3 regions of the uncultured Virgibacillus sp. genome follow, and region 1 is predicted to be linked to each of the others. Evidence: predicted binding sites of a transcription regulator. Region 1 holds the regulator's gene; each other region holds the start of a gene.
What was found. The regulator CtsR, encoded in region 1, represses protease genes until heat stress. The targets are predictions, from matches to a motif close to ATGGTCAATAAAGGTCAAACA.

Region 2: a site for CtsR is predicted at 1,572-1,592, ahead of Q1A47_RS08535 (ATP-dependent Clp protease ATP-binding subunit). Genes of this name have one in related genera too.
Region 3: a site for CtsR is predicted at 1,106-1,126, ahead of clpP (ATP-dependent Clp endopeptidase proteolytic subunit ClpP). Genes of this name have one in related genera too.

The regions. Positions count from the first base shown of each region.
Region 1 is NZ_CANMAB010000004.1:76,959-80,251, reverse strand. Features, by position in the region: gene Q1A47_RS02125 (MgtC/SapB family protein) at 361-1,056, shown strand; gene Q1A47_RS02120 (CtsR family transcriptional regulator) at 1,281-1,748, shown strand; gene Q1A47_RS02115 (UvrB/UvrC motif-containing protein) at 1,761-2,309, shown strand; gene Q1A47_RS02110 (protein arginine kinase) at 2,306-3,293, shown strand, end outside.
Region 2 is NZ_CANMAB010000029.1:1,561-4,853, reverse strand. Features, by position in the region: gene Q1A47_RS08535 (ATP-dependent Clp protease ATP-binding subunit) at 1-1,490, opposite strand, end outside; gene Q1A47_RS08530 (acyl-CoA synthetase MbcS) at 1,861-3,293, opposite strand, start outside.
Region 3 is NZ_CANMAB010000010.1:41,395-44,687, forward strand. Features, by position in the region: gene Q1A47_RS04020 (cytochrome P450) at 1-456, opposite strand, end outside; tRNA gene Q1A47_RS04025 (tRNA-Arg) at 889-961, opposite strand; gene clpP (ATP-dependent Clp endopeptidase proteolytic subunit ClpP) at 1,187-1,774, shown strand; gene Q1A47_RS04035 (HPr family phosphocarrier protein) at 1,819-2,073, opposite strand; gene whiA (DNA-binding protein WhiA) at 2,237-3,181, opposite strand; gene Q1A47_RS04045 (YvcK family protein) at 3,211-3,293, opposite strand, start outside.

The DNA.
Region 1 (3,293 bases):
AGGAAGACTGAGTGAATTTTTTTACTCAGTCTTTTTTGTAGTCTAGGAATTAATTAAATTTGATCCTGTGTATAAATATGGGCGTGTTGAGCCGCGTCCACCCGGCTCTAGCACCCAGAAACAAGGTAACTTCACGAATAACCCTAATCTAAGTCATCATCGGCTCGCAAGCTCACCGTGATTCCTTTACCTCCGTTGACTCGCTCCATTTGTTCTTATGTAAAATATTTGGCCAGTAGTATTATGATAAATAGCAAGGTTTAATCATATATATAAGAGAAAAATATAAAAAGATGCCACTATACCTTTTATTTAGATTCATGTAAAATGAAGGGAAAAATGGATAGGGGGGTGCGAAAATTGCAAGCTTTTTTAGACGAATTATTGGGTGATCATTTTTATCTTATTATGTTACGTGTATTAATTGCGTTAGTTCTTTCTGGGTTAATTGGATTTGAAAGAGAAGTAAAGAATCATTCAGCCGGTTTTCGCACACATATCTTAGTTGGGGTCGGAGCCTGTTTAATGATGCTACTTTCCTTATTTGGATTTGAGTCATTTATGGAGTATGATAACGTTCGATTCGATCCTGCGAGAATACCATCCTATGTAATAAGCGGGATAGGTTTTCTGGGAGCAGGAACAATTATTGTTTATGGTGGCGCAATTCGCGGTTTAACAACTGCTGCTTCCATATGGACAGTTGCTGGTATAGGGCTTGTGGTTGGTGCCGGCATGTACGCAGCTGCTGTTTTTACGACATTTATCATTTTACTAAGTTTAATTTTTCTTAATAATTTTGAGCGACTATTTACAAAGGGGGGGACTTCCCACTTAATTGAGATTGTCACCTTACCCGATCTAAAGGTGAATGAGCTTGTTTCAGCGTTGGAAAAATTCGATTTAACCATAAAAAAAGTAGAGATTATTAAAATAGAAAACAACTTGCGAAATATTTTTATTAAAATAGAAAGAAAGCCAGATCTAGATCGAATTTCTTTATTTGAGGAAATTTCTAAAGTAGATCATGTGAAAAATATATCTGAGCTTAAGTAAATGGGGCTGCTAGAAGAACCTTACAACATATAATATGGTGTAAGGTTCTTTTTTTAATAGAAGAAATGATAGAGATCTCGTTCATTCATAGGTTTCGTAATGGTGATTTTTGTCTAGAATAAACATAGAACAAGGTATTTGCATCTTCTCGATTTTGACGTATAATAAAGGTAAAGTCAAAGATAGTCAAAGTCAAAGGATGCAGCTAAAAAGGGGGTGGGCATATGAGTAATATTTCAGATGTGATAGAAAATTATTTAAAACAGATACTTCAGGCTAAAGGAAAAAATGTGATTGAAATTAAACGAAGCGAGATCGCTGATCAATTTCAATGTGTCCCCTCACAGATAAATTATGTGATTAATACGCGCTTTACTGTGGAAAAAGGATATATAGTGGAGAGTAAACGTGGTGGTGGTGGATATATTCGTATTATGCGAGTAATTCATCAAGATAAATCAGAATTAATCAATGAAATAATTGAAATGATTAATCCAACAGTTTCTCAACAAAAATCTGTCGATGTGTTAGAAAGGCTATTGGAAGAAAATCTTATTACAGAACGCGAAGCAAAAATTATGCTGAGTGCTATTGATAGAAATACACTCGCATTTCAATTGCCGTTACGAGATGAAATTCGTGCGCGCATACTTACAACGATGCTGAATACGCTAAAGTATTTGAATAAGTAGGGGGGAATGCAAATGGAATGCCAGGAATGTCATGAACGACCTGCTACACTGCACTTTACACAATTGATTCAGGGACAAAAGATGGAAGTGCATGTATGTAAAGTTTGTGCAAAAGAAAAAGGATATTTGACATATCCAGAAGATGGATATTCATTGCATAATTTACTTTCTGGGCTCTTTAACTTTGATACATCAAATATGGCGGGACCTCAAGGGTCAGCCTATCAGCAAGTAAAAGAGCTACAGTGTCCTAAATGTGAAATGACCTTCTCGGAATTCAAACAAATAGGGAAATTTGGATGTGCGCTTTGCTACGAAACGTTTAATCATCGTCTGGACCCTATTTTCCGACGAGTACATGCTGGTAATACAAAGCATAGCGGAAAAATCCCTAAACGCCAAGGTGGGGATTTGCATAAGAAGAAGCAAGCAGAAGAATTAAAAGTAAAACTAAAAACGCTGGTGGAGAATGAGGAATTTGAAGAGGCTGCTAAAATAAGAGATAAAATTAAAGCGTTAAATCATGCGCAAGATGATTCGGGAGCAGGTGATCATACATGACACTACAGCAATTTATGAATAAGGCTATTAGCCCTTGGATGAGGGAGGAAGGACCAGATAGCGATATTGTACTAAGTAGTCGTATTCGCCTTGCAAGGAACTTTGCAAATATTGCTTATCCAATTCTTGCTGAGCCAAATCAATTAGAAGAAATAAGGAATTTCTTTAAAGAGAAATATGAAAATCAGTCATTTAGCGAGTATAAGAATATTTCCTTTATTTCTATCCGGGACTTATCAGCAGTTGAGAAACGCGTATTAGTAGAAAAACATTTAATCAGCCCATTATTGGCAAAGCACTCAGAGTCAGCTGCAACACTTATTTCTGAGAATGAACAGGTGTCCTTGATGATCAACGAGGAAGATCATATTCGTTTGCAACTGTACTTTCCAGGATTTCAATTATCTAAGGCGTTGCAAAAGGCATTTGAATTTGATGATTGGTTAGAAGAAAAAATTAATTATGCCTTTGATGAAACAAGAGGATACCTTACGAGCTGCCCTACTAATGTAGGTACTGGGATGCGTGCATCTGTCATGATGCATCTACCAGCTCTTGTTTTAACAAAACAAATAAATCGTATGATACCTGCCATTAATCAGTTAGGGCTTGTAGTCCGCGGTATTTATGGAGAAGGTAGTGAAGCGCAAGGTAATATTTTTCAAATATCTAATCAAATTACACTTGGAAAATCAGAAGAAGATATTGTGGAGGATTTACAAAGTGTCGTAAAACAGCTCATAGAGCATGAAAGATATGCTAGAAAACAATTAATGGAGCAATCAAGTGACAAAATGGAGGATAGAATTTATCGTTCCTTTGGTGTTTTGGAATATGCTAGGATCATGGAGTCGAAAGAAGCTGCTAAATGCTTATCTAATGTACGCCTAGGAATTGATTTAGGCCTTGTGAAAAATGTTTCACGAAATATCCTCAATGAATTAATGATACTTACTCAGCCAGGATTCCTACAACAATATGCCA
Region 2 (3,293 bases), on a different contig from region 1:
ATTTTTGATACAGCATGTTTCTCCATATACTCACTCATATCAAGACGGATTAACGAATCTCTGGAGCCAAATAATTCTTCCGCTAAGGCTTTTGTTAGTTCTGTTTTACCAACACCAGTTGGTCCAACGAAAAGGAAAGAACCAATTGGTCGATAATTTGATTTTAAGCCTGCTCGACTACGACGAATCGCTTTGGCAACTTTATCTACAGCTACATCTTGTCCAATCACTTTTGCACTTAGGTTTTCACCAATGTTTTTCATTTTTTCTTGTTCATCAGCTTGAAGCTTTGTAACAGGTATCCCAGTTTTTTCTTCAACAATCAATTGAATATCGGAAATATCTACATCGATAATTTGTTCTTCATCTTTCGCTTTATCTAGTTGTTTTTGCAACTGTATTTCTTGATATCTTAAATTTGCAGCACGTTCATAATCTTCTCTTTCAGCAGCTTCTTCTTTCTCTTTAATAATTTCTTCTAATCGTTGGTTTATTGTATCAGAGTCTTTCGAAGCATTAGCTAGATTCAAACGTGAACCAACTTCATCCATCAAATCAATCGCTTTATCAGGCAAGTAACGATCTTGAATATATCGTTTTGAAAGTGTTACAAATGCCCGAATAGCTTCATCAGAATAACGAACCTCATGGAATTTCTCATAACGATCCTTAATACCCTGTAATATCTGAACTGCTTCTTCACTTGAAGGTTCTTTTACAATGATGGGCTGTAATCTACGTTCTAGTGCCGCATCTTTCTCAATTTGACGATATTCTTTTAATGTTGTAGCACCAATTAATTGTAATTCACCTCTGGCTAGTGCAGGTTTTAAAATATTTCCTGCATCCATTTGCGAGCTTTCTGCAGTGCCTGCTCCAACTAATAGGTGTATTTCATCAACAAATAAGATAACATCTTGACGTTCTTGTAATTCGTTAATTAATTGTTTCATACGTTCTTCAAATTGACCACGAACACCCGTATTAGCAACAAGTGATGCCACATCTAGCATATAAATTTCTTTATTGATTAATTTTGTAGGCACATCTCCTTCTGTAATTTTAAGTGCCAAGCCTTCTGCAATCGCAGTTTTACCAACACCAGGCTCTCCTATTAATACGGGATTATTTTTATTTCTACGATTTAAAGTTTCAACAACTCGTTTGACTTCTTTATCTCTGCCGATTACCGGATCAATCAAACCAGCCCTTGCTGCATGTGTTACGTTTTTTGCAAGCTGATCAATTAATCCATTACCTCGGTTTCCGTTTTTTTGTTTTGTTCTTGTCCCCATTTTCGGAGATCCATTCGCTTGAAAACCATTCATATGTTCAAATGGGGATTGTGAGAAGAAGTCATTGGAATTCATCATTTGCCCTTGGATTTCACGAAAGCATTCATTACATAGGTGCATTTGCATATGCTGACTATTGATATTCATTGCAACATTAATGCTAGCTTCGTTTTGTTTACAGTTTTGACAAAGCATTTCCATTCCTCCTTAGAAATATGTTTATTGTAATCATTAAAAGTTTGACTTTGACTATATTTGACCTTTGACTATTATTATACTCTGACCTTTTTTGACTTTCAAGCATTTTGATTAATTTTTTTTACGATGCTCACTAGTAACATTCCCACATAAATGAGTTTATAAAACATGGCTATGCGAAGGAACAAAAGCGAAAGCACCCGATTAGAAACGTAGCGACTGGAGCGAGCCAGCGGAGAGTGCTTGCGAGTCAATGATGACTTATCAAAGGGCGATTCGTGAAATCGCCTAGTTTCTGGACAGCTGACTCCTTTTATAATTTCCTAGACTACAAAAAAGAGAGCATATGAGCCCTCTTTAACCATTTCTATTCATTTACCTTGAATTTTTCTCGATTACGTAATTCAACTCTTCTTGTTTTCCCAGAAGTAGTCTTTGGTAATTCATCAATAAATTCAATTTCTCTTGGATATTTATATGGACCAGTTAAAGTTTTAACATGCTCTTGCAACTCCTTGACTAACTCTGATCCTATTGCTTGAGATTGACGTAACACCACAAAGGCTTTTACAATGTTCCCCCGTATTTCATCGGGACTTGCTACAACAGCACATTCTTGGACAGATGGATGCTTAACCAATGCATCCTCTACTTCAAAAGGACCAATTGTATATCCTGAACTAATAATGATATCATCGCTTCTTCCTTCAAACCAGAAATAACCTTCCTCATCCTTAGAAGCCTGATCTCCTGTCACATAGTAATCGCCACGTCTTGACATAGAAGTCCGTTCTGTATCTTGATAATACTCTCGAAACAAGGCTGGGCAATCGAGCTTTACTGCAATATCGCCAATCTCCCCAACTTGAACGGGAATACCATTTTCATCAATAATATCGACCTCATTACCCGGAGTTGGTTTTCCCATTGATCCTGGTCTCACATCCATATTCTTCATAAATCCAAGTAGTAATGTGTTCTCCGTTTGTCCATACCCATCACGAACCGTTACATTAAAATAATGCTGAAATGTATTGATTACCTCCACATTCAATGGCTCACCAGCCGAAACAGCACTATGTAAGGCAGGAAGCTCGTATTCTTCCAAATTGTCGAGTTTCGCCATGATTCGGTATTCCGTAGGTGTGCAGCAAAGTACATTAATTTCTTGTTCCTGCAGTAACTGTAGATATTTTTCCGCGTCAAATTTTCCATGATAAATAAATCCTGTTGCTCCTGAACCTAACACAGATAATAATGGGCTCCAAACCCATTTCTGCCATCCTGGACCAGCTGTTGCCCAAACCTTATCTCCTTCGTTTATTGCTAACCAGTTTTTTGCAGCTGTTTTCAGATGAGCATATCCCCAGCCATGTGTATGCACTACACCTTTGGGATTGCCAGTTGTTCCTGACGTATACGGTAAAAACGCAATATCATCTTTACAGGTTAATGCCAATTCTAATTGATCTGATGCATCTTCCATTAATCCTTCAAGAAAAAGCCAACCATCCACAGGCTCACCAATTACAATTTTTTGTAACTGATCATATTCGCTAATACCATAATATTGTTCAACATACGGATAATAACTTACAACTCCACGAACCCCTCCATGTGTAACACGATACTGTAAGTCCTTTGTCTTCAGCATTTCTGAGCTTGGAATAATAATGATTCCTGTTTTAAGAGCTGCTAAATAGACCTCATACGCTTTTACCAAGCGAGGTATCATCACAAGAATTTTGTCTCCTTTTTGCAAGCCACTTTCTAAGAAAGCGTTTCCAATTTTATTTACAT
Region 3 (3,293 bases), on a different contig from region 1:
TATCCATTCGCAGGCTGTTCTGCACATAATTTCCTTAACTTCTTCATAAAAAATAACCTTATCCATTTGCACCCATTTATCTACCGCTAACTTCCATTGTTTTCTTATAATTCCAGTCAATCTGTCCAGTTCATTGGAAGACATGATCGACATAAACATTTCCTTACGTTGTCTATGGGCTTGTCCATCTAAAGCCTGAACTCCATTCTTACCGAATAATGTTTGTACTGCCCGATTAGGAGCTGCATCTTTTCTTTTAAATTTCTCGTTGTCATAAAATATTTCTGCTGCTTCTTTACCTCCCATGCAAATCGCTTTTTTTCCAACTAGCCTTGTCTCGAAAATATCACAACTAAAAATTTGACGTCTATTTAAGATATACCTATATCCTTCTCTTATAAGACTTAAAGTATGATCTATTCCTTCTTCTCGAGGTATTTGACTTCTATTCGACATATGATCCAACTCCATTTTCGAGTAATGATCTTAATTTTTGTAGATTATCCCCGGTTTATTCGCAAAAATACAAGGACAATCGTTCGTGAAGGTATGACACAGCTTCTACTTATTAAGATTAAAGGTAACTACGCTTGCTTGAATACATGTGCAACTAAGACACACGCAGGAATTAAAAAGACAAGGCTTCCGCGGACTGCACTCGTCCGGCTGTAGTGAAAATCAACTGTATTCCACTATTAACATATAAATTATTCTATATTTAATAGGCTGGATGGTTAATGAAATTGACTTCATTTAAATCTTAATCTGTTTCTAACTGAAAAAATTGCAAAAAATATTGCAAACAAAAAACACGTATAAATCTTGATACTTCAAGATTTATACGTGTTTTATTACTTATTTTATTATCTTCTTCTACGATCATAATTACGCGCCCGGAGGGATTCGAACCCCCGACTCACGGTACCGGAAACCGTTGCTCTATCCCCTGAGCTACGGGCGCATGTACTATTCACTAATTAAGACACATAGAATATTATAACGTCATATTAGTAGTTACACAAGTATTTTTAGTTATCATAGGTTTATTTTTGACAATTATGGGAATGATGGAAGTGTATTTTCATTGGTTACGAGTTAAACTTTTTGTTTGACCTTTTTTGACCTATTAGTTATGATAAATATATCCGATCTAATGGATATTCGAATAGATAAGGGAGGATTTTACATGAATTTAATACCTACAGTTATTGAACAAACAAATCGTGGAGAGCGTGCCTACGATATTTACTCACGCTTACTAAAAGATCGTATCATTATGCTAGGGAGTGCCATCGATGATAATGTGGCAAATTCCATTGTAGCACAATTACTATTCCTTGAAGCAGAGGATCCAGGAAAAGATATCTCGTTATACATTAATTCACCAGGTGGATCTATCACTGCTGGTATGGCTATATATGATACCATGCAATTTATTAAATCTGACGTCTCCACAATCTGCACAGGGATGGCAGCATCTATGGGTGCATTCTTACTTGCAGCAGGTGAAAAAGGGAAACGCTTTGCATTACCAAACAGTGAAGTTATGATTCACCAACCGCTTGGAGGGACACAAGGCCAAGCTACAGACATTGAAATTCACGCACGTAGAATCATCCAAATGCGTGAAAAAATTAATGAAATTCTTTCAGAGCGTACTGGTCAACCAATAGATGTTATCGAGCGAGATACAGATCGCGATAATTTTATGTCAGCTCATAAATCTGTTGAGTATGGTCTGATTGATAAAATAATGGAACGTAAACCAGAATAGTTTTATTCAAAAAATCCCTTTCACAAAAAGAAAGGGATTTTTTATTACTTTTTGGCAACAAAGGAAGTAAGTTGTGACAATGCTGCTTCTTCATCTGCTCCTTCTGCGATCAACGTAATCTGTTCTCCAGTAGTTATCGCTAAGCTCATCAAGCCCATGATACTCTTTGCATTCACTTTTTTACCATTTTTCTCAAGAAATATATGAGATGTATATCGGTTAGCCTCCTGTACAAATTCTGCTGCAGGTCTCGCTTGTAAGCCAGTTGTCAGTTCCACCTTAATTGACCTCTCAACCAAATACCTCATCCTCCCCTTAGATGAAAACGCTATCAAATATTACATAAATAGAACGAAATATGGTGATTCAGTGGAATTTCCCACTGAATCACGAAGGGCTACATTAAACTACAAGATTTTAAATTATCCGTATTATATCATGAATGGTAATCAAATTAAACAATTACTGTAAAACTTCACCTTTTTTAATTTTTTCAGCAAAAGCATCGATTTTTTTCAAGCGATGGTTTACACCTGATTTTGATATTTTACCACTTGTAACTAATTCACCAAGCTCCTTTAGGGAGACATCCTGATGTTTTACACGTAAAACTGCGATTTCCCTGAGTTTTTCCGGTAACTGATCTAAACCAACTGTACGTTCAATTAGGTTAATGTTTTCTATTTGACGAAATGCTGCACCAATCGTTTTATTTAAATTAGCCGTTTCACAATTAACAAGTCGATTAACAGAGTTTCTCATATCACGCACAATTCGTACATCCTCAAACTTAAATAAAGCATTATGTGCACCGATAATGCTAAGAAATTCCGTAATCTTTTCTGCTTCTTTCATATATACGATATATCCATTTTTCCTTTCCAGCTTACGAGCATGTAAATCAAACGCATTAAGTAAATCACAAAGTGCATCATTATGCTCCTGATAAAAGTTAAATACTTCCAAATGATAGGAAGATGTCTCCGGATTATTAATGGAGCCACCTGCAAGAAACGCTCCACGTAAATAGGCACGCTTGCAACAAGATTTTTTTACGTATCTCTCGGATATATTCCTTGTAAAGGTATAGGGCTCTTGCAATATATTTAAATCCTTTAATAAAGAACGCACATCTTCCTTTAGCCGAACAATATAAACATTATTTTTCTTTAATTTCATTTTTTTGCGTACTAATAACTCTACAGGTAGAGCATATGTTGACTTAATTAATGTATAAATTCTTCTCGCAATAGCTGCGTTCTCCGTCTGTACGTCTAAGGTGTATTCTTGCTTGGATAGGGATATCGCTCCATTCATACGGATGAGTGCAGCCAATTCTGCATGCATACAGCAATCATCTATATCGATGGCTGTTAATTCCTTTTTTATCTCAGAAGCAAAAGACAATCATATCCCCCCTTTACTTGTATTCTTAGCTATCCATTATTTTTTAAAATAGAATATAATAATGATGCAACTTTATGATTATCATGTCGTAATGTAGATTGAGTTGGATCAA